Linked DNA regions of Pseudophaeobacter arcticus DSM 23566. The protein of the gene in region 1 interacts with the protein of each later gene in a pairwise test. Links are inferred from orthologs where the notes say so. Each region holds a gene or a part of one and is shown in the gene's direction. Other genes may lie near its edges.

What was found.
Region 2: the proteins of ARCT_RS0105970 (region 1) and ARCT_RS0122900 interact in binary tests that used the Escherichia coli proteins (3 or more experiments, as listed by UniProt). The link is inferred for Pseudophaeobacter arcticus DSM 23566 from one-to-one orthologs.

What each region holds. Positions count from the first base shown.
Region 1 is NZ_KI421507.1:389,929-400,854, reverse strand. What follows is about bases 642-3,632. They hold ARCT_RS0105970 (TetR/AcrR family transcriptional regulator), read left to right. Parts: upstream 642-1,823; coding sequence 1,824-2,441; downstream 2,442-3,632. Other genes in these bases: ARCT_RS0105965 (NADP-dependent oxidoreductase), read left to right, coding at 2,450-3,484; ARCT_RS0105975 (molybdopterin-dependent oxidoreductase), read right to left, coding at 642-1,560. Outside these bases: more of ARCT_RS0105975, read right to left, coding at 1-641; ARCT_RS0105960 (hypothetical protein), read right to left, coding at 3,647-3,829; dmdD (methylthioacryloyl-CoA hydratase), read right to left, coding at 4,085-4,891; ARCT_RS0105950 (acyl-CoA dehydrogenase), read right to left, coding at 4,973-6,715; ARCT_RS0105945 (AraC family transcriptional regulator), read left to right, coding at 6,891-7,928; ARCT_RS0105935 (hypothetical protein), read left to right, coding at 8,130-8,531; ARCT_RS0105930 (RNA polymerase sigma factor), read left to right, coding at 8,528-9,352; ARCT_RS0105925 (FMN-dependent NADH-azoreductase), read right to left, coding at 9,512-10,135; ARCT_RS25520 (CGNR zinc finger domain-containing protein), read left to right, coding at 10,476-10,926. UniProt on the Escherichia coli protein: Involved in response to both electrophiles and reactive chlorine species (RCS). Represses the transcription of the nemRA-gloA operon by binding to the NemR box.
Region 2 is NZ_KI421507.1:3,803,618-3,819,504, forward strand. What follows is about bases 1,210-4,192. They hold ARCT_RS0122900 (3-deoxy-manno-octulosonate cytidylyltransferase), read left to right. Parts: upstream 1,210-2,292; coding sequence 2,293-3,093; downstream 3,094-4,192. Other genes in these bases: ARCT_RS0122890 (ABC transporter permease), read right to left, coding at 1,210-1,361; cysQ (3'(2'),5'-bisphosphate nucleotidase CysQ), read left to right, coding at 1,496-2,293; ARCT_RS0122905 (UTP--glucose-1-phosphate uridylyltransferase), read left to right, coding at 3,339-4,192. Outside these bases: ARCT_RS0122885 (alpha-ketoglutarate-dependent dioxygenase AlkB family protein), read left to right, coding at 1-424; more of ARCT_RS0122890, read right to left, coding at 540-1,209; more of ARCT_RS0122905, read left to right, coding at 4,193-4,241; UDP-glucose 4-epimerase GalE, read left to right, coding at 4,310-5,293; ARCT_RS0122915 (glycosyltransferase family 2 protein), read left to right, coding at 5,295-6,335; ARCT_RS0122920 (glycosyltransferase family 2 protein), read left to right, coding at 6,566-7,552; ARCT_RS0122925 (DUF5927 domain-containing protein), read left to right, coding at 7,549-9,252; ARCT_RS0122930 (sulfotransferase family 2 domain-containing protein), read left to right, coding at 9,256-10,701; ARCT_RS0122935 (PTS sugar transporter subunit IIA), read right to left, coding at 11,137-11,601; hpf (ribosome hibernation-promoting factor, HPF/YfiA family), read right to left, coding at 11,647-12,216; lptB (LPS export ABC transporter ATP-binding protein), read right to left, coding at 12,536-13,297; ARCT_RS0122950 (LptA/OstA family protein), read right to left, coding at 13,297-13,809; ARCT_RS0122955 (LptA/OstA family protein), read right to left, coding at 13,813-14,409; ARCT_RS0122960 (KpsF/GutQ family sugar-phosphate isomerase), read right to left, coding at 14,427-15,395; ARCT_RS0122965 (ribonuclease D), read right to left, coding at 15,392-15,887. UniProt on the Escherichia coli protein: Activates KDO (a required 8-carbon sugar) for incorporation into bacterial lipopolysaccharide in Gram-negative bacteria.

The sequences.
Region 1 (10,926 bases):
GGTCAGCATCGCCTCTACCGTGACAGTCTCACCGTGGAACCCCTGCGGCAGCAACATCTCAAGCACTTGGGTTGGAGATGGGCCAATGTCGTTGGATCCGGAGATCTTCGCCGCCAAGCGTGAGATCAACTCCCACTCCTGCGGGTTGCCATTGGGCGGAGCAAAAGCAGGTTTGGCAAAGGCCGCTGTATTGTGCACCGCAAAACTGTGGAAGACCATGTCATAGACCTCTTCTTCCAGCGCCACACTGGCGGGCAGGATCAGGTCCGCATGGCGGGTGGTATCATTGATGTGGAGATCAATCGACATCATAAAGTCGAGTGTTTCAAATGCACGGCCAATGCGCTGACCGTTTGGAGCGGTCAGGACTGGATTGCCGGCCACGGTGATCATGGCTTTGATCTGCCCCTCACCCGGTGTCTCCATCTCCTCAGCCATGACCGAGACTGGGAACTCGCCATTATAGAGCGGCTGCTGGGACACCCGCGAGCGTTTCTCGGGATAGCTGCGCGTCTTGCCCTTGCGGCTGGACATGCCGACATAGTCCAGGGCCGGAGTGGTGAACATGGCGCCGCCGGGGCTGTCAAAATTGCCGGTAATGATATTGAGCGCATTATTGGCCCATTGGCACAGGGAGCCAAAGCTCTGGGTTGAGGCCCCCATGCGCGCGTAGCACACAGCCGATTTTGCCGTCGCAAAATCGCGTGCCAGATCGCGAATGGTCTGTGCCTCGATACCGGTCATCTCGGCAGCCCTGTCGGCGGTAAAGGGCTGCACCGCCTCTTTCAGCACCTCGACCCCATCGGTAACGGCGGCCAGCGCGCCAAGATCTTGCAGCCCCTGGGCAAAGACCTCGTGGATCAGCGCCAGCAGCAAGAAGGCATCGGTTTCGGGCTGGATAAACAGGTGCTCGCCAGCGCGGGTCGCCGTTTCGGTGCGGCGCGGGTCGATCACCACCACGCGGCCACCGCGCGCCTTGATCTCATCCATACGCTTGCCAAAGCCCGGCGCCGTCATCATCGACCCATTGGAGACCACCGGATTGCCGCCCAGGATCAGCATGAGATCCGTGCGTGCCACATCCGGCACCGGCATCAACATCGGATGGCCCAGCATATGGATCGAGGCGACGTGATGCGGGATCTGATCCGCTGTGGCCGAAGAGTAGCGGTTGCTGGTGCCCAGCGCCCTGACCAGTTTTGGCAGGGTCAGAAGATTGCCAAATTTATGGGCATTGGGGTTGCCCAGATAGACGCCAACCCCGTCCTTGCCATGTTGCTCTTGCACTGCGGCCAGACGTTGTGCGGCAAAATCATAGGCCTCGTCCCAGCTGATCGGCACAAATTCCCCGTCGACCTTTTTCAAAGGCGTTGTCACCCGGTCAGGGTCGGTGCGGAAATCCTGCAACGCAATGGCCTTGGGGCAGATATGCCCGCGCGACAGCGGATCCTCGGGGTTTGGCTTGATCGAATGCACCTCAGTCTCGTCATAGGTGACAATCAGCCCGCACATGGCCTCGCAGATATTGCAGGTTCGAAACTGGGTTTTCAGGTCGCTCATGGCTGCCTCCGGCTGGGATCACATGTTTTCACAAGGCTCCGAGCCTAGACGAGGGTTCGCAGATTTTGCAGAGATTTCTCCCTGCGTCACGCCTATTGGACCAAACGTAACATTGGGTTTTGCGCGTAAAAGCACCATCTTTGGCACCCGCCCCACCCTATTCCCCCGCTTTTGCGCCGCTTGGTCAGGACGCAGGACAAGTGACGCAGGGTTGCAAGTCATGATCTCTAGACGACCGGTCTAGTTTCCGGCATTCCCCTCGCATGACAACACAAACCGATTCCACCCGTGACCATATTCTAACCACAGGCAGGGCCCTTGTGGCTCAGCGTGGCTTTACCGGCATGGGGCTCGCTGAGCTGCTCAAAACCGCTGCCGTGCCAAAAGGCTCCTTTTATCACTACTTCGCCTCGAAAGAGGATTTTGGCTGCAAACTGCTGGAACAATATATTGGCCAATATGGCAAAACACTGACTGAGATACTTGAGGATAGCGCCCCAACCGCGCGGGCGCGGCTCTTGGAATATTGGTCACGCTGGGTCAGCAGTCAAAGCAGCCAGGAGGCCAGCAGCCAATGCTTGATCGTCAAACTTGGCGCCGAGGTCTCTGACATTTCGGAGGAAATGCGCCGCCTGCTGGAAGCGGGAACACGCACCATGACGACCCAACTGGCAAGTACCATAGCTGAGGGTCAACAGGATGGCTCCATTGCCACCTCAGTGCAACCCGCCCTGGTTGGCCCGGCGCTCTATCAGATGTGGCTGGGCGCCAGCCTGATGGCCAAACTGTCCCGCAGCCCCAATCCGCTGTTGCAGGCGATGGAGGCCACGCTGGTGCTCCTGCCTGAACCACACCCTGAACAAACCTCCCCTGACACATAGGAAACCCAATGTCTCAAACCGCCGATACAAACCGCCAGATCATTCTGAAGAACCGCCCCTTTGGCAAACCCGATGACACCACCCTGGCCCTGGAAACCACAAAGCCGCCCGTCGCGGGCAAAGGAGAGATGCTGCTGCGGGTCGAATACCTGTCGCTGGATCCCTACATGCGCGGCCGGATGAACGACGCCAAATCCTATGCCGACCCGGTGGCAATTGGTGATCCGATGGTGGGCGGTACCGTGGCGCAGGTTGTGACCTCGGATGTTGATGGGTTTGCCGTTGGTGACTGGGTGCTCAGCTTTAGCGGCTGGCAGGACTATGCCGTTTCAGACGGCGTGGGCGTCACCAATATGGGGACCAATCCGGCGCAGCCATCCTGGGCGCTTGGCATTATGGGCATGCCCGGGTTCACCGCCTATTGTGGGTTGCTTTATATCGGAGAGCCCAAGGCAGGCGAGACCGTCGTCACTGCGGGGGCCACTGGTCCAGTGGGGGCAACCGTCGGCCAGATCGCCAAGATCAAAGGCTGTCGCGCCGTTGGCATCGCTGGTGGTGCAGATAAATGCGCCTATGCGGTCAACGAGCTGGGCTTTGACGCCTGTATCGACCGCAACGCACCAGATTTTGCCCAGCAGCTCAAAGCCGCCTGCCCGGATGGCATTGATGTCTATTTTGAAAACGTTGGTGGCGCGGTGTTTGACGCCGTATTGCCGCTGCTGAACCCCAATGCACGGGTGCCCCTGTGCGGATTGATCTCGCAGTATAATGCCACCAGCCTGCCCGATGGCCCCGATCGCATGGGCGCCTTGATGGGGGCATTGCTGGTGAAAAAGATCAAGATGCAGGGCTTTATCATCTTTGACGACTTCCCGCACCACTACCCCGAGTTTTCCAAGGAAATGATCGGCTGGATCAAAAGCGGCCAGATCAAATACCGCGAGCAAGTGGTTGAGGGTCTGGAGAATGCTCCTGCAGCCTTCAACGATCTGCTTGAGGGTCGGAATTTTGGCAAGATGGTTGTAAAAACCGGCGCGGCCTAAAGAAACCACAGTCCCAAATAGCGCGGGCCCAAACGACGTGGGCCCAAATAAAGCGGGCCAAAACAAACAGTCTCGCCCAGCCCACAGGGCGAGACATCTCAACAGCTCTCACGACAGCATTTCCGCGCCAACCGGCGCGCTCCGGCTCCAGACCGGTTGACGCTACTTCTTTGGCTTGTCGCGGGCCGCTTTTTCTTCTTTGGTCATTTTGTTGTTCCAGACATTGTTGCTCAGACCCAGCTCGCTTGGCATAGGTTTGGTCTTGCCAACGCTGACTTTGCCCCCCTTGTTCAGGAATTCCTGAATAAGGGCGTCATCGGTGGTCTCTTTGGGAACTTGTTTCATGCGGTCAATTCTTTCCTTCATCCCGTAGGCGGGCAACAAGAGCGATACAGATCCGGCAGTGACGCATAGACAATCGGTCACTGCTTTTTTCTAGCTGATTCCCCTGCGGTGCACCAGCTTTCACCGTTCGCGAACCGGTGATCCCGGGCCCGGGGTCCGCGCAGTGACCTTGCCCCCCGGCCAAGCAGTTCCACCAAAGAAAAGCCCCGCCCTTTTTGCAAAGGGCGGGGCAATGATCAGCTCAAGAGTCTGATCTTAGTCGTTGCGGCGCACACGGGCGGCGCTTTTGTCGGCAAAGGCCGCAAGCCGCGCGCGGGCATCGGGCTGGGTGTTGACCACACCCGCCACCACGGCCTCGGCATAGGCGGCATCCATCGCTGACATATTCTGCATATGGCTGACGGCAGAGCAGATGGCAAAATTCGACAGCGGCAGGTTTTCGGCTGTGCGCCGTGCCAGTTCCAGCGCTTTGTCAAAACTGGAACCCTCGACGATATACTGCGCCAGCCCCAGGTCGCAGGCTTCTTGCCCCTGATAAACGCGGCCCGTCAGCATCATGTCGATCATGCGGGATTTACCCACCAGATCGGTCACACGGATGGTGGCACCACCGCCGGTGAACAGCCCGCGCTGGCCCTCGGGCAGGGCAAAATAGGTACTCTGATCCATCACTCGGATATGGGCCGAACTGGCAAGCTCCAAACCGCCGCCAACAACCGCGCCCTGTAGCGCCGCGATGACCGGAACGCCGCCGTATTCCATCTTGTTAAAGGCCTCGTGCCAGCGCAGGCAGACATGCATGAAATCAGCCGGGCTGCGATCTGCGTCATGGTGTTCGATCAGATCAAGCCCAGCGCAGAAATGATCGCCGGATCCCGCCAGCACGACCGCCTTGACCCCGGCGCGCGGCGCGGTGGAGAAGAAATCAACCAGCTCCTCGATGGTGTCGATATCCAGCGCGTTGCGTTTGGTCGGGCGGTTCAGGGTGACCACCCAGACCCCGTCGTCATGGGCCTGAAGGTCGAGGTTCTTGAAGCGGGAAATGTCGATTTCAACGGTCATGGTACAGTCCTTGTCAGCACAGGGGAGAAGCGGGCGCCGCTGCAGGCGGCGCCGCCCTAAAGAGAGTTTGATGTGGCGCGCTTACAGCAGCGCCGCCGCGAGGCTTTCGGCGCCGGAAACGCAGCGGCTGCGCTGCACCTCGGTTTCGCATAGCACGTGATCGGCATAGAACCGGGCCGAGGCCACCTTGGCCGCCATAAAGTCCGGGTCTTCGCCCCGCGCCAGGGCCGCTTCTGCTGCCAGTAGGCCACGTGCCATCTGCCAGCCAGAGACCAAATTCCCGGCCAGCATCAGATAGGGCACGCCAGCGCCAAAGGCGGTGGGCATTTCCGCCTTCTCAAGGCTGAGCAAATGCGCGACCACCTCTTCAAAGTCCTGCCGCGCACCCGCCAGCCGTGGTGCCACGGCCTGGGCCGCAGCTGAGCCTGCCGCCAACTCTGCTTCTGTCTCGGCAATCCGCGCCGCCAGGGCACGGGCGGTTTTGCCGCCATCGCGCAGGGTCTTTCGCCCCACCAGATCATTGGCCTGAATGGCGGTGGTGCCTTCATAGATCGGCAAAATGCGGGCATCACGGTAATGCTGCGCCGCGCCGGTTTCCTCAATAAAGCCCATGCCACCATGCACCTGAACGCCCAGTGACGCCACCTCGACACCATTTTCGGTGCTGAAGCCTTTGACCAGCGGGGTGAGGAACTCTGACAGTGCCTTGGCCTCCGCCTGCGCCTCGGGTGATCCCGCGTTGCGGGCCAGATCCTGACAGCCGGCGGCAAAGGCGGCCATGCCGCGCGCGCCTTCGGTCAGCACCCGCATCCGCATCAACATGCGGCGCACATCCGGGTGATGGATAATGGTCACCGCCTCGCGGGTGGAGCCATCAACCGGCGCGCTTTGCACCCGCTCCCTGGCAAAGGCAAGCGCCTGTTGATAGGCGCGCTCGCCCACGGCGATCCCCTGCAGACCCACTGCATAGCGGGCCGAGTTCATCATCTCGAACATATAGGTGAGGCCGGCGTTTTCTTCACCGATCAAAAACCCGGTGGCGCCTTCGAACTGCAGCACGGCCGTTGGGCTGGCCTTGATGCCCAGTTTATGTTCGACGCTTTGGCAATGGACGGCGTTGCGCGCGCCCAGCGCGCCATTTTCCTCGACCATGAATTTTGGCACCAGAAACAGGCTGATGCCCTTGACCCCAGCCGGGGCATCCGGGGTACGCGCCAGAACCAGATGCACGATGTTTTCCGACATGTCGTGCTCACCATAGGTGATAAAGATCTTGGTACCGCTGACCTTGTAGGTCCCGTCCGCCTGTGGTTCGGCGCGGCTGCGCACCAGCGCCAGATCGCTGCCGGCCTGGGGCTCGGTCAGGTTCATGGTGCCGGTCCAATTGCCGCTGACCAGGTTGTCCAGATAGGTCGCCTTGGTGGCGTCAGATCCGGCGGTGAGCAGCGCCTCGATTGCACCGTCTGTCAGCAGCGGACACAGCGCAAAGCTGAGATTGGCCGCGTTCAGCATCTCGGTGGCAGAGGCCGCCACGGCGCGGGGCAGGTCCTGACCACCAAAGGCGCTGGGATGGGGCAGGCTTTGCCAGCCCATTTCAACAAATTTCTGATAGGCCTGCGCAAATCCGTCGGCCAGCTGGACCTTGCCGTCCTGAAAATGGGAGGCATCGGCATCGCCAGAGGCATTTAGCGGCGCGATTTCCTCGCCACAAAAGCGGCCAAACTCTTCCAATACGGCGCCCGCGTCGCTCAGCTCCAGGCCGTCGTATTTGTCCAGCCCGGCAACCTCGGACCAGCGAGAGAGGTGTTCAATGTTGAAAAGCATGTCTTTTACGGGTGCATCAAAACTCACGGGCTGTCGCCTCCACTGGGATATCTGTCTGGTCTGTCACCCAACCGGGCTTGCTTAATATGCCAGATAATGAGGGTAAATTGCAGGAACAATCTCCCTAGCGGACGAAAACATTGCAAAAAGTGACAAAGCCGCGCAAAAGACCCCTATGATTTTTGATCCCGGTCCTGACATTCTGCCCACCGTATCCCGCGCCTTTCTGGAAGATTGGCTGCAGGTCTTGCGTCAGCACTGCCCGCCACACCAACTGGCCGGATTTCTCGGTCAGATCGGTCTGGTCGGATCCGCCCAGCCCGGAGGCCGCGTGACCCATGACCAAATCGTCCGCCTGTATCAGCTCGTCGCAGTTGAAACCGGCGACGAAATGATGGGCCTGTGGAGCCGCCCCATTCGCACCGGCACCCTGAAACATCTCTGTGCCTCGATGCGGGGGGCCTCTTCGCTCTCGGCGGCGCTGTTTCGCTTTACCTCCTTCTGGAACCTCTTGCTGGATGATTTCCAGCTGGTGCTAGAGACAGAGGCCGACCATATCTGCATCCTGCTGGCGCCACGCGGGCAGGACAGGCCCCAACGGTTTGGCCATATGTTCCTGCTGAAACTTGCCCATGGGGTCTCCTCCTGGCTGACGGGACGTGAACTGCCGCTGACCGAGGTTGGCTTTGCTTTTGACCGCCCCGAATTTGCCGAAGACTACCCAGTGTTGTTTCCGGCGCCGATCCTGTTTGGTCAGGCGCGGTCCAGGATCGTCTTTGGCCCCCAGCCCGATGACCTGCCGGTCGCCCGCAGCGAGCTGGAAATGCAGGAGTTCCTGCTGCGCGCCCCCCGAGACTGGATCTTTACCAACTATCGCACCCATGCCCTGCCCCTGCGGTTGCGTGACCTTTTGTTGTTGTCAGACAGGCTGGACTACCACCTCAAAGATGCAGCCAAAGACCTAAACCTTACGCCCCGCACCCTGATCCGGCGGCTGGACGCCGAAGGAACCTCCTTTCAGGCCATCAAAGACGGTCTGCGTCGTGATATTGCGATACGTGACCTGTCGCGTGGTCTCAAAAGCATCGAGGAAATTTCACAGGATATTGGTTTTGCCTCAGCTGCAAATTTCCATCGCGCCTTCCGGCGCTGGACCAATGCCACCCCAGGCACCTATCGCCAACGGGGGGCCAACAGCACCGTGTCTCTGTAAAGCCCCATGGGATCTGCAAATGGTCGATCTGCCTAACGTGACTGTTGTGCGGCTGCACCTGGCGCCACGCGCAGCTCTGGCGACAGCGCGCCAGGATGCGGTGCTCAGGAAAATGCAAAACGACATGTAACACTTCGATCAGTGCCGCGCTCTTTATGTATATCTGCGGCAGTTGCGCGGCAGGTGAATTTGGAGATCGACATGAAAAACTTCGACGTGCAGTCCATCGGCTTACCCCTCTCGCGGGATGCGGCTTTTGACTTTGTTTCCCAACCCTCAAACCTGCCAAAATGGACCAATGCCTTTTCGCGCGCGGATGCGACTTCGGCTGATTTGGTCACACCAACTGGTGCGGTTCCAATCAAACTGGACACCGTGATCTCGCGTGAGGCGGGTACCGTTGACTGGCTAATGACATTTCCGGATGGTGCCACAGGGGCAGCCTATTCGCGGATCACACCAAATGGCGACGGGGACTCCATTTATTCCTTTGTCCTGATGGCCCCGCCCGTTCCCCTAGAGGCACTGGAAGGAGCCCTGGAGGCGCAGAAGGAAATTCTGGGAACCGAGTTGGAGAAACTGAAAGGAATTCTTGCGGCATGATCATTTTTGATCCCGTAACGGTGGAGGCCGCGCGACAGGGAAGTCGCGCGGCCCTAGAAGAGCTGATCAACGCGGCGTCCGGACCAGTGTTCAATCTGGCCATGCGGATGCTTGCCCATCGGCAAGATGCCGAAGACGCCACGCAGGAAATCCTGATCAAGATCATTACCCACTTGGGGGATCTGCGCGAAATGGAGCTGGCGGGAGCATGGGCTTTCCGCATCGCAAGCCGACACCTTGCCAAAACCGCACGGCTGGGCCGGGTGGAGAAAATGCGCTGGGGGTTCAAGGAATACGCAGCCGATCTGGACCATGGGCAGGCGGATCCAGCGCATTTGGATTTGACCGATGCGGAACATCAACTTGCGCTCAAAGAGGTCAAGGTCGGCTGTACATTGGCAATGCTTGTGTGCCTGTCGCGTCCGTTGCGAATAGCCTATATTCTGGGTGACATCTTTGAGATGACAGATACCGAAGCCTGCGACATTCTGGAGATCCCGGCCGGAACCTATCGCCAGCGGTTGCGGCGGGCCCGAAATTCCATAACCGACTTCATGCAATCAACCTGCAGCATACACTCCGCAGCCGCCACATGCAGCTGCGCTCGCCGTATCACACCAGCCCTGCAAACAGGGCGTATTGCCAAGGGGATAACAGGATTAAATGCAGATCAAATCGGGACGCTCGCACCTAAAGACGTCCAAAGGAATGTTGCAAATTTAGAGACCGCACAACGCTCGGTCTCCATCCTGCGCTCTAACCCCAGGTTTGTCCCCTCCATGACGGCACTTGTCGAACAGATACTGCACCAATTTCCTTAGTCTATCCGCGATAGACTGGATAGTCTTCGCCGAGCGGAACTAACTGTTTTGCCCACGCCTGCTGACAAAAGGTTCAGATCGCTTTTGATCGGCAGGCCTGGGTCAAGGCTGGGAGGCCGGGGACATCTAGCGCTGCCCCTGGCCATTCGCAATTCAACCCTATGAGGCTGCCAAATCTGCGGCCTGCTGAACCGCAGCTTTTTGCGCGCCTATGGGGTCAGCCGTCAGCAAAGAGGGCTGAAAGCGAACGGTTTTGATGTCTGACACACCAATAAAATCCAACCACCAGGACAGATACGTAGAATGATGATCTGCCCCGTATTTTGCCGACGCGCCAGGCCCGTACACGCCAGAGGTATAAAACACTCGCGCCGCCTTGTTCTCCAACAAACCACTGTATCCAGCCTCGGGGTCAAAACCAAACAGCAAACCGGGCTGGGTAATGATGTCGATGTATTGCTTCAGCTTGTAAGGAACGCCACCGTTCCACATCGGCACAGACAACACATAGGTGTCAGCCGCAGTGAAACGCTCGGTGATCGACACGATTTGATCCCAGGCTGACTGGGTCGATGCATCCATTTCGCCAACACCAAAGAACGTCATCTTCGCCGCTGCTTTGTCGCCATCAAACTCGGGCAGATCGGCCTGCCATAGGTCCAGAACATCTACTGTTAGATCTGGATTGGCGGCTTTCTCAGCGGCGAGGTAAGCCGCCGCCAATTTGGATGATTGTGAATCTGCCCCACGTGGGGAGGCGAGAATATGGAGGATCTTTTTCATCTTAGGAGTTCCTTTATTGGGGTGAGGACTGGGACCAAGCGCGTTTAACGCGACATGAAATCAAGGGCTTGCATCCCCTATGCGGTGATGACGCAAACCCGCGCAGCCAGGGCTGCAGCATTCTGGTGCACAAATTTCATCAGCGAGTCCTCTCTTGGTCAGTAACCTTCAAAATTACTTTTTGACGGCCACTTCGATTACTAACCGTAAAAATGCAAGATAGATAGTTACTTATTCGTGATCCAGAGAAGGACCCAAGGACCAGGATAGCTTGCAAAACCTTGTTTTCAGGGTTACGCACAATATCCGTCGCGCGTGAGACCATTGCAGCGAGGCTCAAATGAACGCCAAGAACACCCGCCCATCCCCAAGCTTTGTTGGGGAAGACACAGCACTGGATTTCCTGAATTCTGTTGCAGCCCCCAAGGCATCGGTCATTGATTGGCTGGAGACCGGGGCTGACCTGTTGGATTGGCTGGTGCTGGCTGGCCTATGCACTGAATCAGAAGTGGCGCAGTTTCGGGGGGACATTAATGCCGCTGATCTGGCGCGCACTTTGGATGACATCCATGCTTTTCGTGACGACCTGCGCGACTTTGTCAGCCTGGCTGCTGACGCCAACGAAGTGCCGATATCTCACCCGATGCTTGAAAGAATAAATGAAGTATTGGCCACCGGGCGGCAACATCTACAGATCAGCCTCTCGCCAACTCAAGCCACCGATGGGTCTGCGACAACCGAGGCGCTTTGCCTGTCAACTCTGCACCAATTTCGAACGCCTGAAGATCTGC
Region 2 (15,887 bases), 3.4 Mb from region 1 along the record:
GTTTGCCGATGAGACCGGCTACCGCTACGTCGAAACCCACCCCACGGGCATAGGCTGGCCTGCGATCCCCGACAGGCTGCTGGAGCTTTGGCACGACATTACGGGTTTGCAGCGGCAACCGGATTCCTGTCTGCTGAATTATTTTGGTCCGGATGCCAAAATGGGGCTGCACCAGGACAAAGATGAGGCGGATTTTTCCTTTCCCGTGGTGTCGATCAGCCTGGGGGATGATGGGCTGTTTCGCATGGGCGACACCCGGCGCGGCGGCAAGACGGATAGCATCTGGCTCAACTCGGGCGATGTGGTGGTGATGGGCGGCGCGGCGCGGCTTGCCTATCACGGGGTGGACCGGATCCGGTTCCAATCATCGCGGCTGCTGCCCAAGGGCGGGCGCATCAATCTGACCCTGCGGGTGGTGACTTGATCTGGCAGAAGCTGGCAGATCTGCGGGGCTTTGGTGACACCGCACGAGAATATCCGTGCTTGCCCCGCGAATGGGCAGGTTTTTCAGACAAAACAGGGCGTTGAAAACGGCCTGATCAGCGTCGCGCGCTCCAGCTGATCGAGACATGCCGACGGGTATAGAACTCTCCCATCAGGCCAATCACAACCAAGGTCAGCGCCACCCAGGCGGCGTATTCCCAGTTGCTGTAATGAGGGTTGTAGTTGATAAAAACAAAGCCCCGCGCCTGATCAATACAGTGAAACAGCGGGTTCCAGTCAAACATCGCCAACATGAAACTGGGCAGGGTATTGGCCAGGAACATCTTGCCCGAGGCAATCATATTGGCACGCTGATAGATGGTGGTCAAAATGCCCACAACGCCAGGAGCCCAGGGTTTCAGCACCAGAAACACCAAGCCAACAGAGGCCCCGGTGACCCAGGCCAGCAGGATCATGCCATAGGCCTGAATGGGCTGTTCGATCTCCAGCGGGGTAAAGGCCACATGATAGACAAACAGGATCAGAAACAGCGACACCGTCTGGATATAGAGCGAGCCAAGCGCCGCCGAGAGAATCGCCACCATGGTATTCATTGGCGCATGTTGCATCATCGGGCTGGCTGGGCCTTCGGCGCCGGCAACGGCACCAACGGTTTTGGTATGGGTCAGGAACAGAAAGATACCCGACATCACATAGAGCAGGAAATCGCCCCGAATAGCAGACCCGCGCATCCCCAGCACCGAGAACATAAAGTAGAAGACAGCAACAAACATCACCGCCTGCATAATATTCATTCCCAAAGCGATGAGCGCATTATTGTGTTTTGAACGGACACTGCGCACGACAGAATGAAAGACCACCTCAAAGAGTGAGATGGCGCTGAAAATTCCTGTCGTCTTTGGACGGATCTGAAACATTTTGCCTGCGATCTGTATGGGGGCCAAAACAGCTGACCGATAATCCAAGGGACTTCTTGATGATCCACCTGCGAGTCAGCATAAGGGGGCGGAGGCAAATTTTCAATTAACCCTTTCGAGCAAGGAGCGCTTGTGTGACCTACGAAGAGCTTATTCCAGTGATCCGCCGCCTGGCGATCGAGGCCGGCAACAAAATCATGGAAATCTATAATTCCGATGAGTTCGAGGTGAAGGTAAAGTCTGACGACAGCCCGGTAACGGCTGCGGATGAGGCCGCGGATGCTCTGATTTCGGCGGGGCTGCGCAGTGCCTTTCCAGACCTGATGCTGGTCACCGAAGAGCAATCCGAGTCGCATAAGGCGCGCGGCGATACCTTCCTGATCGTGGATCCCCTGGACGGAACCAAGGAATTCATCCACCGGCGCGGCGATTTCACCGTCAATATCGCTCTGGTCGAAAAGGGCGTGCCGACCCGTGGTGTGGTCTATGCCCCGGCCAAGAACCGCATGTTCTTTACCCTGGCGGATGGGTCCGCTGTGGAAGAAACCGGCGCCTTTGATCCGGCGGTGATTGGCGAGACAAGCCCGATCCGGGTTGCCAAAAGTGACAATGCAGCGCTGATGGTTGTGGCCTCCAAATCGCACCGCGATCAAGCGACCGAAGATTACATCAATAAATATGCCGTCAAGGACAGCAAAAGCGCGGGCTCGTCGTTGAAATTCTGCCTGGTGGCAACCGGCGAGGCGGATATCTACCCCCGTGTTGGCCGCACCATGGAGTGGGACACCGCTGCAGGGCATGCGGTGCTGTCTGGTGCAGGTGGCAAAGTGGTCCGCTTTGACGATCATTCGCCGCTTCTGTATGGCAAGGAAGACTACGCCAACCCCTTCTTTATTGCCTATGCGCCTGATGTTGAGTTGAAAGAAGCCTGATGTCCGTTCTGATCGTCATTCCTGCCCGCTATGCCTCCACCCGCTATCCCGGCAAACCGCTTGTTGAGCTGACCGGCGCCAATGGAGATAGGCTCACCTTGATTGAACGCTCCTGGCGTGCGGCCTGCGCCGTTCAGGGCGTTGACCGCGTGGTTGTGGCAACCGATGATGATCGTATCCAGACGGCAGCCCATGGGTTTGGCGCCGAAGTGGTGATGACCTCGCAGAGCTGTGCCAATGGCACCGAACGCTGCGCCGAGGCCCACGCGGCGCTGGGCGGTGGCTATGAGGTGGTGGTGAACCTGCAGGGGGACGCACCTTTGACGCCGCATTGGTTCATCGAAGATCTGGTGGCGGGGCTGCGCGCCGCCCCAGGCATGGGGCTGGCGACACCGGTGCTGCAATGCGATGGCGAGACGCTCAACAGCCTGCTGAGCGATCGTGCAGCGGGGCGCGTTGGCGGCACCACGGCGGTTTTTGGCCGCGATCACAGCGGGCTCTATTTCTCCAAAGAGGTCATCCCCTTCTGTGCGGAGCACTTTGAGGGCGCGGCGCCGACACCTGTCTATCATCATGTCGGGGTTTATGCCTATCGGCCTGATGCACTGGCCGACTATCCCAGCTGGCCAGTTGGCCCCCTGGAGCAGCTCGAAGGGCTGGAGCAACTGCGGTTTCTAGAGAATGACCGCAAGATACTTTGCGTTGAGGTGGAGGCACGTGGCCGGGAATTCTGGGAGCTGAACAACCCTGAAGATGTGGCGCGTATTGAGGCAATGATGATGAAAATGGGCGAAAATTAAGCAAAATTCCCCTAGTTGATGCTGTCGCTATTCTACAGATCTTAAGTGCAGAGTTGAGCCAGGTCATGAAACTTGCCCAATTTGTAGTTACAGTACTCTGAGGAGGAGCATCGCGATGTGGTGCCTTTGGGGCGGCTGAGCCCATACCGACCCCTAAGGGGGGACTGGCTAACGAACTAAAAAAACCAGGTGACTGCCTTCATGCAAGACGCGTTAGCCTTGGACGTAGATGAGTGAGAAATTCGATGCGCAAAAAAGTAACAAAAGCGATTTTCCCGGTTGCGGGTCTGGGGACCCGGTTCCTGCCCGCGACCAAATCGGTGCCCAAGGAAATCATGACCCTGGTGGACCGCCCCCTGGTGCAATACGCCATCGACGAGGCCCGGGCGGCGGGCATCAAGGAATTCATCTTTGTCACCTCGCGCGGCAAGGGGGCGCTGGAGGATTATTTTGATCACGCCCCGGTGCTGGAACAGGAGCTGCGCAAAAAGGGCAAGGATGACCTGCTGGGGATCCTCAAGGACACCTATATGGACAGCGGCGCCATCGCCTATATCCGCCAGCACAAGGCCCTGGGGCTGGGCCATGCGGTCTGGTGCGCCCGCCGCCTGATTGCCAATGAACCCTTTGCCGTGATCCTGCCCGACGATGTCATTGCGGCGGAAAAACCCTGCCTGCAGCAGATGGTCGAAGCCTATGAGCAGATCGGCGGCAATATGGTCGCCACCATGGAGGTGGCGCCCGCGCAGACCGCCTCTTATGGGGTGCTGGATCCCAGCGACGGCGCGCAGATGTCCGGCGCGGTGGTTGCCGCCCGCGGCATGGTGGAAAAGCCCAACCCCGCCGAGGCGCCGTCAAACCTGGCGGTGATCGGCCGCTACATCCTGGCGCCTTCGGTGCTGCGCAATCTCAACAAGATGAAATCGGGCGCCGGCGGGGAGATCCAGCTCACCGATGCCATCGCCGAGGATATCGCCGCCCAGGTGCCCACCCATGGCTTTCGCTTCAAGGGCGAGCGCTTTGACTGCGGTTCCAAGGCGGGGTTCTTGCAGGCAACGGTCTCCTTTGCCCTGTCGCGCCCCGAGCTGCGCGACGATCTGATGCAGCACCTCAACAAGGTCACCCAGCTGGATCAAGCCGCCGAGTAAATTGATCATGGCCCTGCCGCACTGATAGGGCCGCTGATATTTTGTGACCTTTGAAAGGCAATACTGACGTGAAGACTGTTCTTGTGACCGGCGGTGCCGGATATATCGGATCACATGCCTGCAAGGCGCTCAAGGCTGCGGGCTATACCCCTGTGACCTTTGATAATCTGGTGACGGGCTGGAAAGACGCGGTGAAATTTGGTCCGTTTGAACAGGGTGATTTGCAGGATCGTGCCCGGCTGGATGAGGTCTTTGCCAAGTATCAGCCTGCGGCGGTGATGCATTTTGCGGCCCTAAGCCAGGTTGGCGAAGCGATGAGCGAGCCGGGGCGCTATTGGGCCAACAATACCGGCGGATCGCTAAATCTGATCGAGGCCGCAGTGGCGGCGAAGTGCCTGGATTTTGTGTTTTCCTCCACCTGCGCCACCTATGGTGAGCATGACAACGTGGTGCTGGACGAGACCACGCCACAGCTGCCGCTGAACGCCTATGGCGCCTCCAAGCGCGCGGTTGAGGATATTCTCAAGGATTTTGGCGCGGCCTATGGGCTGCGCTCGGTTATTTTTCGCTATTTCAACGTCGCGGGGGCTGACCCGGAGGCCGAAGTGGGCGAGTTCCACCGCCCCGAGACACATCTGGTGCCGCTGGTGCTGGATGCCATTGATGGCAAACGCGATGCCTTGACCATTTTTGGCACCGATTACGACACGCCCGATGGCACCTGCATTCGCGATTATGTGCATGTCTGTGATCTGGTGGATGCCCATGTTTTGGGCCTGAAATGGCTGGAAGAAGACAGGGGCAGTCAGGTGTTCAACCTGGGCACGGGATCCGGTTTTTCGGTTCGCGAGGTCATGGACCGGGGCGCGGCTGTCACCGGGCGGCCAGTGCCCTGCACCACGGGCCCACGCCGGGCCGGAGATTGCACCAAGCTGGTTTCGGGCTCAACCCGCGCCATCACCGATCTTGGCTGGGAGCCGCGCCGATCTGATCTCGATACCATGATCGCTGATGCCTGGAAATGGCACCAGACGGGCCACTACGAGGCCTGATGTGAAAGCTGCTGCCGCAACCGCTCTTTTGCCGCCGAACTGGCGACAGCGGTATCGGTTGCGCCTGAAGCGGCGGCAGCTGTTGTGGCGGTCGCTGCGGTCGCGCCACCAGCTGCGCAGCCTGGCGGATCGCAGTGATCAGATCAACAGGGGCGATTTGCTGGGCTTTGTGGTGCTGCGCAACGAAAGCGCGCGGCTGCCCTATTTTCTGGATTATTATCGTGCGCTTGGGGTGAAGCACTTTCTGGTGGTCGATAATGGCAGCAATGATGGCAGTGCAGAGTTTTTGACGGATCAGCCGGATGTGTCGCTGTGGCAAACGCAGGCAAGCTACAGGGAGGCACGCTTTGGTCTGAATTGGAGCACCTGGCTGCAGATGCGCTATGGCCATGGTCACTGGTGCCTGACGGTCGATGCCGATGAGCTGCTGGTCTATGATGGCATAGAGGAACATGATCTGAGCGATCTCACCGCGCGGCTGGGGCAGCAGGGCCTGCCGGGGTTTGGCGCCATGATGCTGGACCTCTACCCCAGGGGCGCGCTTGGCGATCAGCCCTATGTGCCGGGGCAAGATCCTCTTGAGGTGCTGAACTGGTTTGATGCTGGTCCTTACCGGGCCACGCGGCAGTCTCCCATGGGCAATCTCTGGCTGCAGGGTGGCGCGCGCGAACGGGTGTTCTTTGCCGCCCGGCCAGAACGCTCCCCCACCTTGAACAAGATCCCGCTGGTGAAGTGGAACCGGCGCTACGCCTATGTGAATTCAACCCATTCGCTGCTGCCCCCTGCTTTGAACGGGCTCTACGAGGGGCCGGGTGGCAAACAGCCTGCCGGGGTGCTGCTGCACACGAAGTTCCTGCCCGAGATTGTTTCCAAATCAGCAACCGAAAAACAGCGCCAGCAGCATTTTCATCGCCCGCAGGAATTCGACCATTATTATGATGAACTCAGCAGTGCACCCGACCTTTGGCAGGAGGATGCGCAGAAATATAGGGGGCCGGGGCGGCTTTGTGAGTTGGGCCTGATGCCAGAACTGCGCTGGTGAGGATGAAGCCGGGGGCAGTGGCAGGGGGATTTAACGGTTTTCTTCCGCAAACTTGGCCTATAACTGTTTCTAAATCCGTTGTTAGTAGTGTTTTTCCATGACATATTAAGCCCTAAGGCTGGGATCAATTCACCGCCGGAATTGACATCCTAATTTGGCTGCGGCGTCTGCCATGGGGCATTCTGCAAAATGGGCATGGAGTTGTTGTGGGGCTTTGGGATTCTTACCGTATGCGCGTTCGGCGCAAGCGCTGGCTGGTCCGGGCCGTGCGCAAGTCGAGTGAGCTGACCTGTCTGCAGGACAATACCCGTGCCATTCAGCGTGACGATGTTTTGCTGGTCTCAACCATGCGCAATGAACAGATCCGGCTGCCTTATTTTCTCGAATATTACCGCAACCTTGGGGTCAATCACTTCCTCTTTGTCGACAACGGATCGGAGGATGGCACCGCGCAGTATCTGAGCGGAATGGGCGATGTCTCATTGTGGCAGACCCATGCCAGCTATCGGCGCTCCCATTTTGGGGTCGACTGGATGAATTACCTCAAGCGCAAATATGCCCATGGGCATTGGGTACTGGTGGTCGATCCGGATGAGTTTTTTATCTATCCCTTCTGCGATACCCGGCCCATTCAGGCCCTGACAGATTGGTTGGATACTTCGGCAATCCGCAGCTTTTCTGCAATGCTGATTGATACCTATCCCAAGGGCCGTATAGGCGATGTGCCCTATCAGCCCGGACAAAACCCGCTGGAGATCGTCAATTGGTTCGACAGCGGCAATTACACGATCAGCAAGAACCTGATGTATGGCAATCTTTGGATTCAGGGCGGGCCACGGGCGCGGGTGTTCTTTGCGGATGAGCCAAAAAAGGCGCCGGCCCTGAACAAGACGCCGCTGGTGAAATGGGACCGCCGCTACGCCTATGTCAGCTCGACCCATTCTTTGCTGCCGCGCGGGTTGAACCAGGTCTATGAGACGGACGGCGGTGAAAAGGCCAGCGGCGCGCTGCTGCATACCAAATTTCTCGATACACTGGGGGCCAAGGCAGCAGAGGAGCTGGCGCGCAGCGAACACTACGCCAATTCACGCGAGTATAGGGCCTATGCCGAAGGTCTGGAGCAGCAGCCTGAGCTTTGGTGCAAATGGAGCGAGAAATATATCAACTGGCGCCAGCTGGAGATCCTGGGGTTGATGTCCAAAGGCAACTGGGCATGAGCACAGTCGGGATTGCCATGCTGGTGCATACCGCGCTGGACCGCGCCGCAGAGGTGGCGCGTCACTGGACCGCCAGCGGCTGCCCGGTGGTGTTGCATGTGGACAAAAACGTCGATGGGGTGGTCTTTCGCAAGTTCCGCCAAAGCCTGGCGCAGGATCCATTGATCAAGTTCTGCAAAAGACATCGCTGTGAATGGGGCACCTGGGGCATTGTTGCCGCATCACAATCGGCGTCGGCGCTGATGCTGCAAGAGTTTCCAGAGGTGCGCCATGTCTACCTGTCCTCGGGATCTTGCCTGCCGCTGCGTCCGGTAGATGAGCTGGTGGACTATCTGGCCGCCCGACCGCGCACCGATTTTATCGAAAGCGCCACCACAGCGGATGTGCCCTGGATCGTTGGCGGATTGGATTTTGAACGCTTTACCCTGCGCTTTCCGTTCTCCTGGAAAAAACACCGCTATCTGTTTGACCGCTATGTCGATCTGCAGCGTCGCCTTGGCATGCGCCGCCGCATTCCGGCAGGGCTGGTGCCGCATATGGGCAGCCAATGGTGGTGCCTGACGCGCCAAACCCTGTCAGCCATCCTGGAAGACCCCGAGCGTCCAACCTATGACGCCTATTTTCAAAAAGTCTGGATCCCGGACGAGAGCTATTATCAAACGCTGGCGCGGCAATACTCTACCAAAATCGAAAGCCGCTCGCTGACGCTGTCAAAGTTCGATTTTCAGGGCAAACCGCATATCTTTTATGATGACCATTTGCAGCTGTTGCGGCGTTCGGATTGTTTTGTTGCGCGCAAAATCTGGCCAAAGGCGGAGCGGCTGTATCAGGCCTTTTTAACGGATAGCGCCGGGGCGATGAAAAAAACCGAACCCAACCCTGGCAAGATCGACCGGATTTTTGCCAAGGCCGTGGAGCGACGTACCCGTGGTCGTCCGGGTCTTTATATGCAAAGCCGCTTTCCGGGGCGCTGGTCGGTCAATAGCGTCACCTCGAATCCCTATTCGGTGTTTCAGGGCTTTTCAGAGCTGTTTGAAGATTTTGAGAGCTGGTTGTCTCGGATCACCGGGGCCAGGGTGCATGGCCATCTCTTTGCACCAGAACGGGCTGAACTGGCCGGAGGAGGCGCGATGATCAATGGTGCCTTGACCGATAACGCCAAGACCCGCGACTACAACGTGCAGAGCTTTTTGACCAATCTGATCTGGAACACCCGTGGCGAGCGTCAGTGTTTTCAGTTTGGCCCCGGGGACAACCAGAAGATTTGCAAGGTACTGGCGCGCGATCCAAATGCGCAGATCTCGGTCATCAGCGGGGCCTGGGCGGTGCCGTTGTTTCGCTCAAACCAGAATTTTACCGAGCTGCGCCGCGAGGCGGCTCGGCTGCAACAGGTCGAGGCCAAATACCTGAACCTGCTGCGTGCTCAGGAAACCAAGGCACGGGTGCGGATTTGGACGATGGCCGAATTCATCGAAGCCCCGATGGAGCCTTTGCAGACCATTCTTGATGAGCTGGGCCCGCAGATGCCCAGGCATTTGAGCGAGGCCCCAACGATGGTGAACCTTGATGGCTTTGGCCAGTTCCTGCAAAACCTAAAGAACCAGGGGATGCACCCCTATCTGATGGGGGATTTCTCGGTAGAGCAGGGGCCGGTAAACATGCCAAAACCTCCCAGAAAACCCTATCTGGTGCGTAAATAGAATATGACAGCTTCTTTTGACTATTTCATTGTCTTTGCCGAAATGCGGACGGGGTCCAACTTTCTGGAAACCAATCTCAATGCCTTTGACGGGGTAACCTGTCATGGCGAGGCGTTTAACCCACATTTCATTGGCTATCCCAACAAGGACAATATTCTGGGGATCACCCAGGACATGCGAGAAGACAATCCAGGCTGCCTGATCTCGCAGATCAAGTCCGAAGCGGGGGTTCTCGGGGGGTTTCGCTACTTCCACGACCATGACCCACGGGTTCTGGATCTGGCGCTGGAGGATCCGCGCTGCGCCAAGGTGATCCTGACCCGAAATCCGCTGGACAGCTATGTTTCCTGGAAAATTGCCAAGGCCACAGGTCAGTGGAAACTGACCAATGTGAAACGTCGCAAAGAGGCTCTGGCGCAGTTTGACGGTGCTGAATTCGCCCGGCATGTAGAGGCGCTGCAGGATTTTCAGATCACCCTGCTGAACCGGCTGCAGAAATCCGGACAAACTGGCTTTTATCTGGCCTATGAGGATCTTCAGAATCTTGAGGTGATGAACGGCCTGGCGCGGTGGTTGGGAGTAGACTCACAGCTTGAGGCGCTGGATGACAGTTTGAAACGGCAAAACCCGGCGCCGGTTGTGTCAAAGGTCGAAAACCCAGCTGCGATGGCAGAGGCCCTGGCGGCAATGGACCGTTTCAACCTGAGCCGCACCCCCAATTTTGAACCCCGTAGGGGTCCGGCGGTACCGGGCTATGTTGCCGGGGTGGTGACACCGCTGCTGTATCTGCCCATCAGGGGCGGACCTGAGACGGAAGTGACAGCCTGGATGGCGGGGCTCGATAATGTGACGCCCGAGGGGCTGATCCAAAAAATGAACCAGAAGCAGCTGCGTCAGTGGAAGCGGGGAAACCCGGGGTTTCGCAGCTTTACCGTATTGCGGCATCCGGCAGCACGGGCGCATTCTGTGTTCTGTCGCAGGATTTTGCAAAAGGGCGGAAGCAGCTATGGTGGCATTCGCGAGACACTGCGACGCCAGTTTAAGCTGCCGCTGCCCAAGGATGGCCCGGATGGCAGCTATAGCAAGGCAGATCACTATGCGGGTTTCTCTCAGTTTCTGACCTTTTTGCAGGCCAATCTGGCTGGGCAAACTTCGGTGCGGGTGGATGCGGAATGGGCAAGCCAATCGCAGGCGCTGTCTGGGCTGGCAGAACTGGGCGCGCCAGACCTGGTGTTGCGCGAGGAAGAGTTGGCCGAGGCCCTGCCTGCTTTGGCGCAGAAGCTGGGCCGCGCCACGCCGCACCAGCCCAAGCCAGCTCCTGAGGATCACCCTTATCGTTTGGAGGATATCTGGGATGCAGCGCTGGAGAAGCAGGTGTCCTCTCTGTACCAACGTGACTACGTGATGTTTGGCTTTGCGCCATGGCAGGCCCAGGAGTCCCCGCGCTAGTCAGAGAGAAGTGCCACCCTGGCCCACCCTGGCCCAGCCATGTGGCGTTGAGGGGCTGACCCTTGGGGCTGAGGCGCTACCGGGTGCCAAAATCAAACTCCAAAATCAAACAGTGGTCGCCAGGGCAAAGGGGGAACTCCCGCGCCCGTTTGATGTTTTGCTGTGCAAAACATCAAAACAGCCTTGGGCGTGGCGCCGCCTGTCGGCGGCGCTGCAGCGTGGGACAACAGGGGTCAGGTGACATGACTGTTGTTCGCCTGACGGGACAGTGGCCAAAGGGGCGCGTGAAAACTCCAATGGAGATTTCACGCCGGGCCCAACCGGAAGGGATCTTTGAAAAAGATCTCCTGACGGGCGGGAGCACTTGGGGGAGGACCAAGCGCTGAAGCGCAGTTTTCAATAGGCTTACGGAAAAATCGCCCGAGGGGCGTGATCTCAGGCGGCCTGTACCGATTGCGCCTCGGTCAGGATCGTGAACAGCGTTGCCGGGTCGTGATTGGCGCGCAGCTTGGTGCAGAAACTTTGCTCCCGCAGTGTGCGTGACACCAAGGCTAGGGCCTTCAGGTGTTCTACCCCGGCGTCTTCGGGTGCAAAGAGAGAAAAGGCAATGTCCACCGGTTGGCGATCAACCGAATCAAAATCCAGGGGTTTTTCCAGAATCAAAAAGACACCGCACACCATATCGAGGCCGCTGAGCCGTGCATGGGGCAGGGCAACGCCGTGACCAACCCCGGTGGGGCCAAGGCTCTCCCGGTCCAGGAGAGCCTCCACAGTTGCTTGGGCGGACAGGCCATAGGCGGCCTGTGCCACCTCGGCGACTTCCTGAAACAGGCGCTTTTTGCTGGATACGGCTCCGATAACCCGGACAGCGCCCGGCTTAAGGATGCTTGAAATCTGCATAAGTCACCTGCTCCGTTCAGATGCCGTGGTTTGGCTTTCTACAGCCTATACCGTGGGATCGATCCAACCAATGTTGCCATCTTCCCGGCGGTATACCACGTTCACCCCGTTTTTGCTTTCATTACGGAATACCAGCACCGGGGCGCCTGCAAGCTCCATCTGCATCACCGCTTCACCAACAGAGAGGGATTGAATCCTGGTCTCCATCTCGGCAACGATGATTGGCTGCAGCGTGTCAGGCTCGGTCGCGGTATCCGCGTCATCAGAGGCGAGGATATAAGAGTTACCGCCGAGAATTTCAACCGGTTCGCTGCGATCGCGATGGTGATCTTTCAATCGGCGCTTGTAACGGCGTAGCTGTTTTTCCATCTTTTCGTTGCAGGCTTCAAAAGCAGCATAAATTTCAGTGGCATGCGCCTTGGCTTGCGCGGTCAACCCGGTCGAAAGATGGACCGTGGCTTCGCAAATATATTCATGCGCAGACTTGGAAAAGACGACAGTTGCATCAGTTGGGCGTTCTGCATATTTCGAGACGACAGTCCCCAGCTCGGTCTGAACATGGGTCTGCAGGGCTTCGCCAATGTCGATCTGTTTACCGGTGATTTTGTAACGCATGTGATCTCCTTCACAAATTTCCACCCAAAACACCCTCCGGGCCGGGCCCGCCGGGTTGTCGTCAGTTTTGGGTTAGGGGATTAGGCTGGGTGCAGGGTTGCAGCCCTTCGGGACTTGTTGCCAAGACCACGCGTCGGACTACCTCATGCTGTACTTTTGCCATGACTCAATTCGATGGCAAACCGGGCGGAGAGTCAATGGAGTTGCGGCATTTTGATGGTCGGAAATGTCCTTGGGTGGCAAAAAACGGCTGCTGGAAAAGCTATGCATTTGAGGCAAGTTTTGGGCGCAGGCAAATAGACCTCAGGTTAGCTGAGGATTACGAAATCCGGAAATTGTCACCCAGATAGACGCGGCGCACATTTGCGTTTTCGACAACTTCGGCAGGGCTGCCTGACATCAGAACCTGACCGTCATGCAAGATATAGGCGCGGTCCACGATTTCGAGAGTCTCACGGACGTTGTGATCGGTGATCAACACGCCAATTCCACGCTTTTTCAGATCGGCTACCAGGTGGCGGATATCGCCCACCGAAATAGGATCTACGCCGGCAAAGGGTTCATCCAGCAACAGATATTTTGGATCAGCCGCCAGGCAACGGGCGATTTCAACCCGGCGACGTTCGCCGCCCGATAGGGCCAGAGCCGGGGCACGGCGCAGGTGCTCGATGGAGAAATCCGACAGCAGCTCTTCCAGCCGTTCGCGACGGCGGTGGCTGTGTTTCACCGCGATATCCAGAACCGCCATGATGTTGTCTTCGACAGAGAGGCCGCGGAAAATCGACATCTCCTGCGGCAGATAGCCAATGCCCAGCCGGGCGCGCCGGTACATCGGCAGGGTGGTGACATTTTGCCCATCAATGGTGACGGTGCCTGCCTCGGGAAAGATCAGCCCGGCAATGGCGTAAAAGCTGGTGGTCTTGCCCGACCCGTTCGGCCCCAGCAGCGCCACCACCTCGCCGCGATCCAGGGTGATCGAGACGTCGCGGATCACGACTTTTTTGCGGTAGCTTTTGCGTAGCTTCTCGATACGCAGCCCCGAAGAGCCTTCGGTCAGTTTGAGATTGGGTGTTGCGGACATCAGTTATTTTCGCTCGAACTGGAACTTGGATTCAAAATGGTTTTGACACGCCCGGCCATGCTGGCTGTCCCGGTGGTGAGATTGACCACCATCCGCTGTGACGCCAGCGTGCCCGCGCTTTGATTTAGCAGGACATTTCCGGTCAGGACGATGGTGCCTTCGTCGATGGTATATTCCGCCCGCTGGGCTTCGGCTGCATCCGGGCCGCTCACCAAGATGACGTTTCCAGTGGCCTCGAGCCGTTCGATCGCGCGCTTGCCATCCGCGTCGGTTTTGTAAATCACCAGTACCCGGTCCGCCGCCAGCCGCATCACCCCCTGCACGATCAAGACACCGCCGGTAAATTCAGCCGAACCATCAGCCTGGTTGACCGCCAGCGCATCAGAGGTGACCTCAACCGGCAATGAGGGGTCGGCCTTGACCGAGCCAAAGGCCACATTCTGTGCGGTTGCGGGCAGGGTTAACCACAGCGTGGAGATCAGGAAAATGCAAAGGGCACGCAAATGAGTCACAATTTATCTTTCCAATTTTAGAGGAGAGTACACCAGCTTGACACTCTTGGTGAAGAGCAGATGCACGGGACCACCGACAGTTTCTGAACTGATCTCCATATGTCCGGCGGTTAAATCGCCCAAATCTCCTGTGGCGCGAATGGCGCCGGGGCTTTCGGCATGCACCGCGCTCAGCTGGGATTTCAACACCTCTGTTTGAACCACCATACCATCGGCTGTGGTGATTTCGACATTGCCAACAAAACGCGCGAGATCCTGATCCGGGTGCACCGTGCCGCGATCCGAGGTCAGGGTGATCTGGCCGCCGGTGACCATGCGGATCTCAGCCCTGAGATTGCTGGCAATCACCCGCTGATCTGCGTTGGCGCGGGCCATTGCAGCGGTGACCCAGATTTCATCCCCCTGGGCGGTTGAACCGGAAAAAAACGGCGCGGTCACCTGTTGGCCGCGCAGGCGCTCTTCTATTTCTCGGTCGGCAAAGGGAATAACCGCCTCGGTGTCAGACCCAGGCGAGATGAGAAACAGGGTCGACAACAAGGCCAGCGCTGCCAGCGGCAGAAACACCTTGAGATAGCTCACCATGCGGGAATACTGATCCATATCCGGGCTGCCTGCTCCTACCCGAGACCAGCGCGCAGGCAGTCGTGGATGTGCAACAGCCCCTCGGCGCGGTGACCCTTGGTTGGGTCCACCACAAACAGGCAGGTGATTTTGCGCTGGTTCATGATGGCCACGGCCTCTGCCGCGAGAGCATCGGGGCCTATGGTTGTTGGGTCTTTGGTCATGACAGCGGCGGCCAGCTTTTGCAGCAGGCCGTCCATATGGCGCCGCAGGTCACCGTCGGTGATAATACCCAGCAGATTGCCCTCTGTATCGGTCACACCAGAGACGCCAAATCCCTTTTGGCTGATCTCGATGAGAGCTTCGGACATCGGAGTGTCCGCCGCAACAACGGGCAGGGATTCGCCGCCGTGCATCAGGTCGCTGACCTTGCTGAGCTGGGCACCCAGCTTGCCACCGGGGTGGAAGTCGCGAAAATTCTCGGGACGGAAATCGCGGTGCTTCATGATGGCGATGGCCAGGGCGTCACCCATGGCCAGGGTCAATGTGGTCGAGTTCGAAGGCACAATCCCATAGCCACAGGCCTCACCCATGGCGGGGATCTGCAGCTGCACATCGGCCTGGGTCATCAGGGTGCTGTCGGGTTTGCTGGAGAGGCCAATCAGCGGGATATCAAACCGGCGGGTAAAGGCCAGCAGATTGGCCAGTTCCGGTGCTTCGCCGGAATTGGAAATCGCCACCACCACATCGCCCTTGGACAACATGCCCAGGTCGCCGTGGCTGGCCTCGGCGGGGTGGACAAAATAGGCCGGGGTGCCGGTGCTGGCCAGGGTGGCTGCGATCTTGCGACCGATATGGCCGGATTTGCCAATGCCGCTGATGATGATACGCCCGGTTGCCGCCAGAATCAGATTGGCGGCTTCGACAAAGCGCTCATCAAAGCTCTCGGCCAATGCATCCAAGGCGCGGGCCTCGTCTGTGGCCACCTGACGAGCGGTGGCGAGGAGTTTTTCAGAAGCGGTCATGAGTGCGCAAAGATATCCGTTTCGGGCCAACCGGCCAGGTCAAGTTTGGCACGCATTGGCAAAAAGTCAAAACAAGCCTGAGCCATTTCCATACGGCCTTCGCGTTCCAGCCGCTTATTCAGGGCTTCGCGCAGGCGATGCAGGTACAAGACATCCGAGGCCGCATAGTCCAGCTGCGCATCCGTCAGCACCTTGGCGCCCCAGTCGCTCATCTGTTGCTGTTTGGAGATATCCACGCCGATCAGCTCATGGGTCAGGTTCTTCAGCCCGTGGCGGTCGGTATAGGTGCGCACCAGGCGGCTGGCGATCTTGGTGCAATAGACCGGCGCGGTAAGGGCGCCAAAGGCATGGTACATGGCGGCAATGTCAAAGCGGCCAAAGTGGAACAGCTTTAGCGTCTTTGGATCTTCCAGCATGGCGCAAAGGTTAGGCGCTTCGGTCTGTCCCTTGGCAACCTGCACAATATGCGCATTGCCATCGCCGTCGGACAGC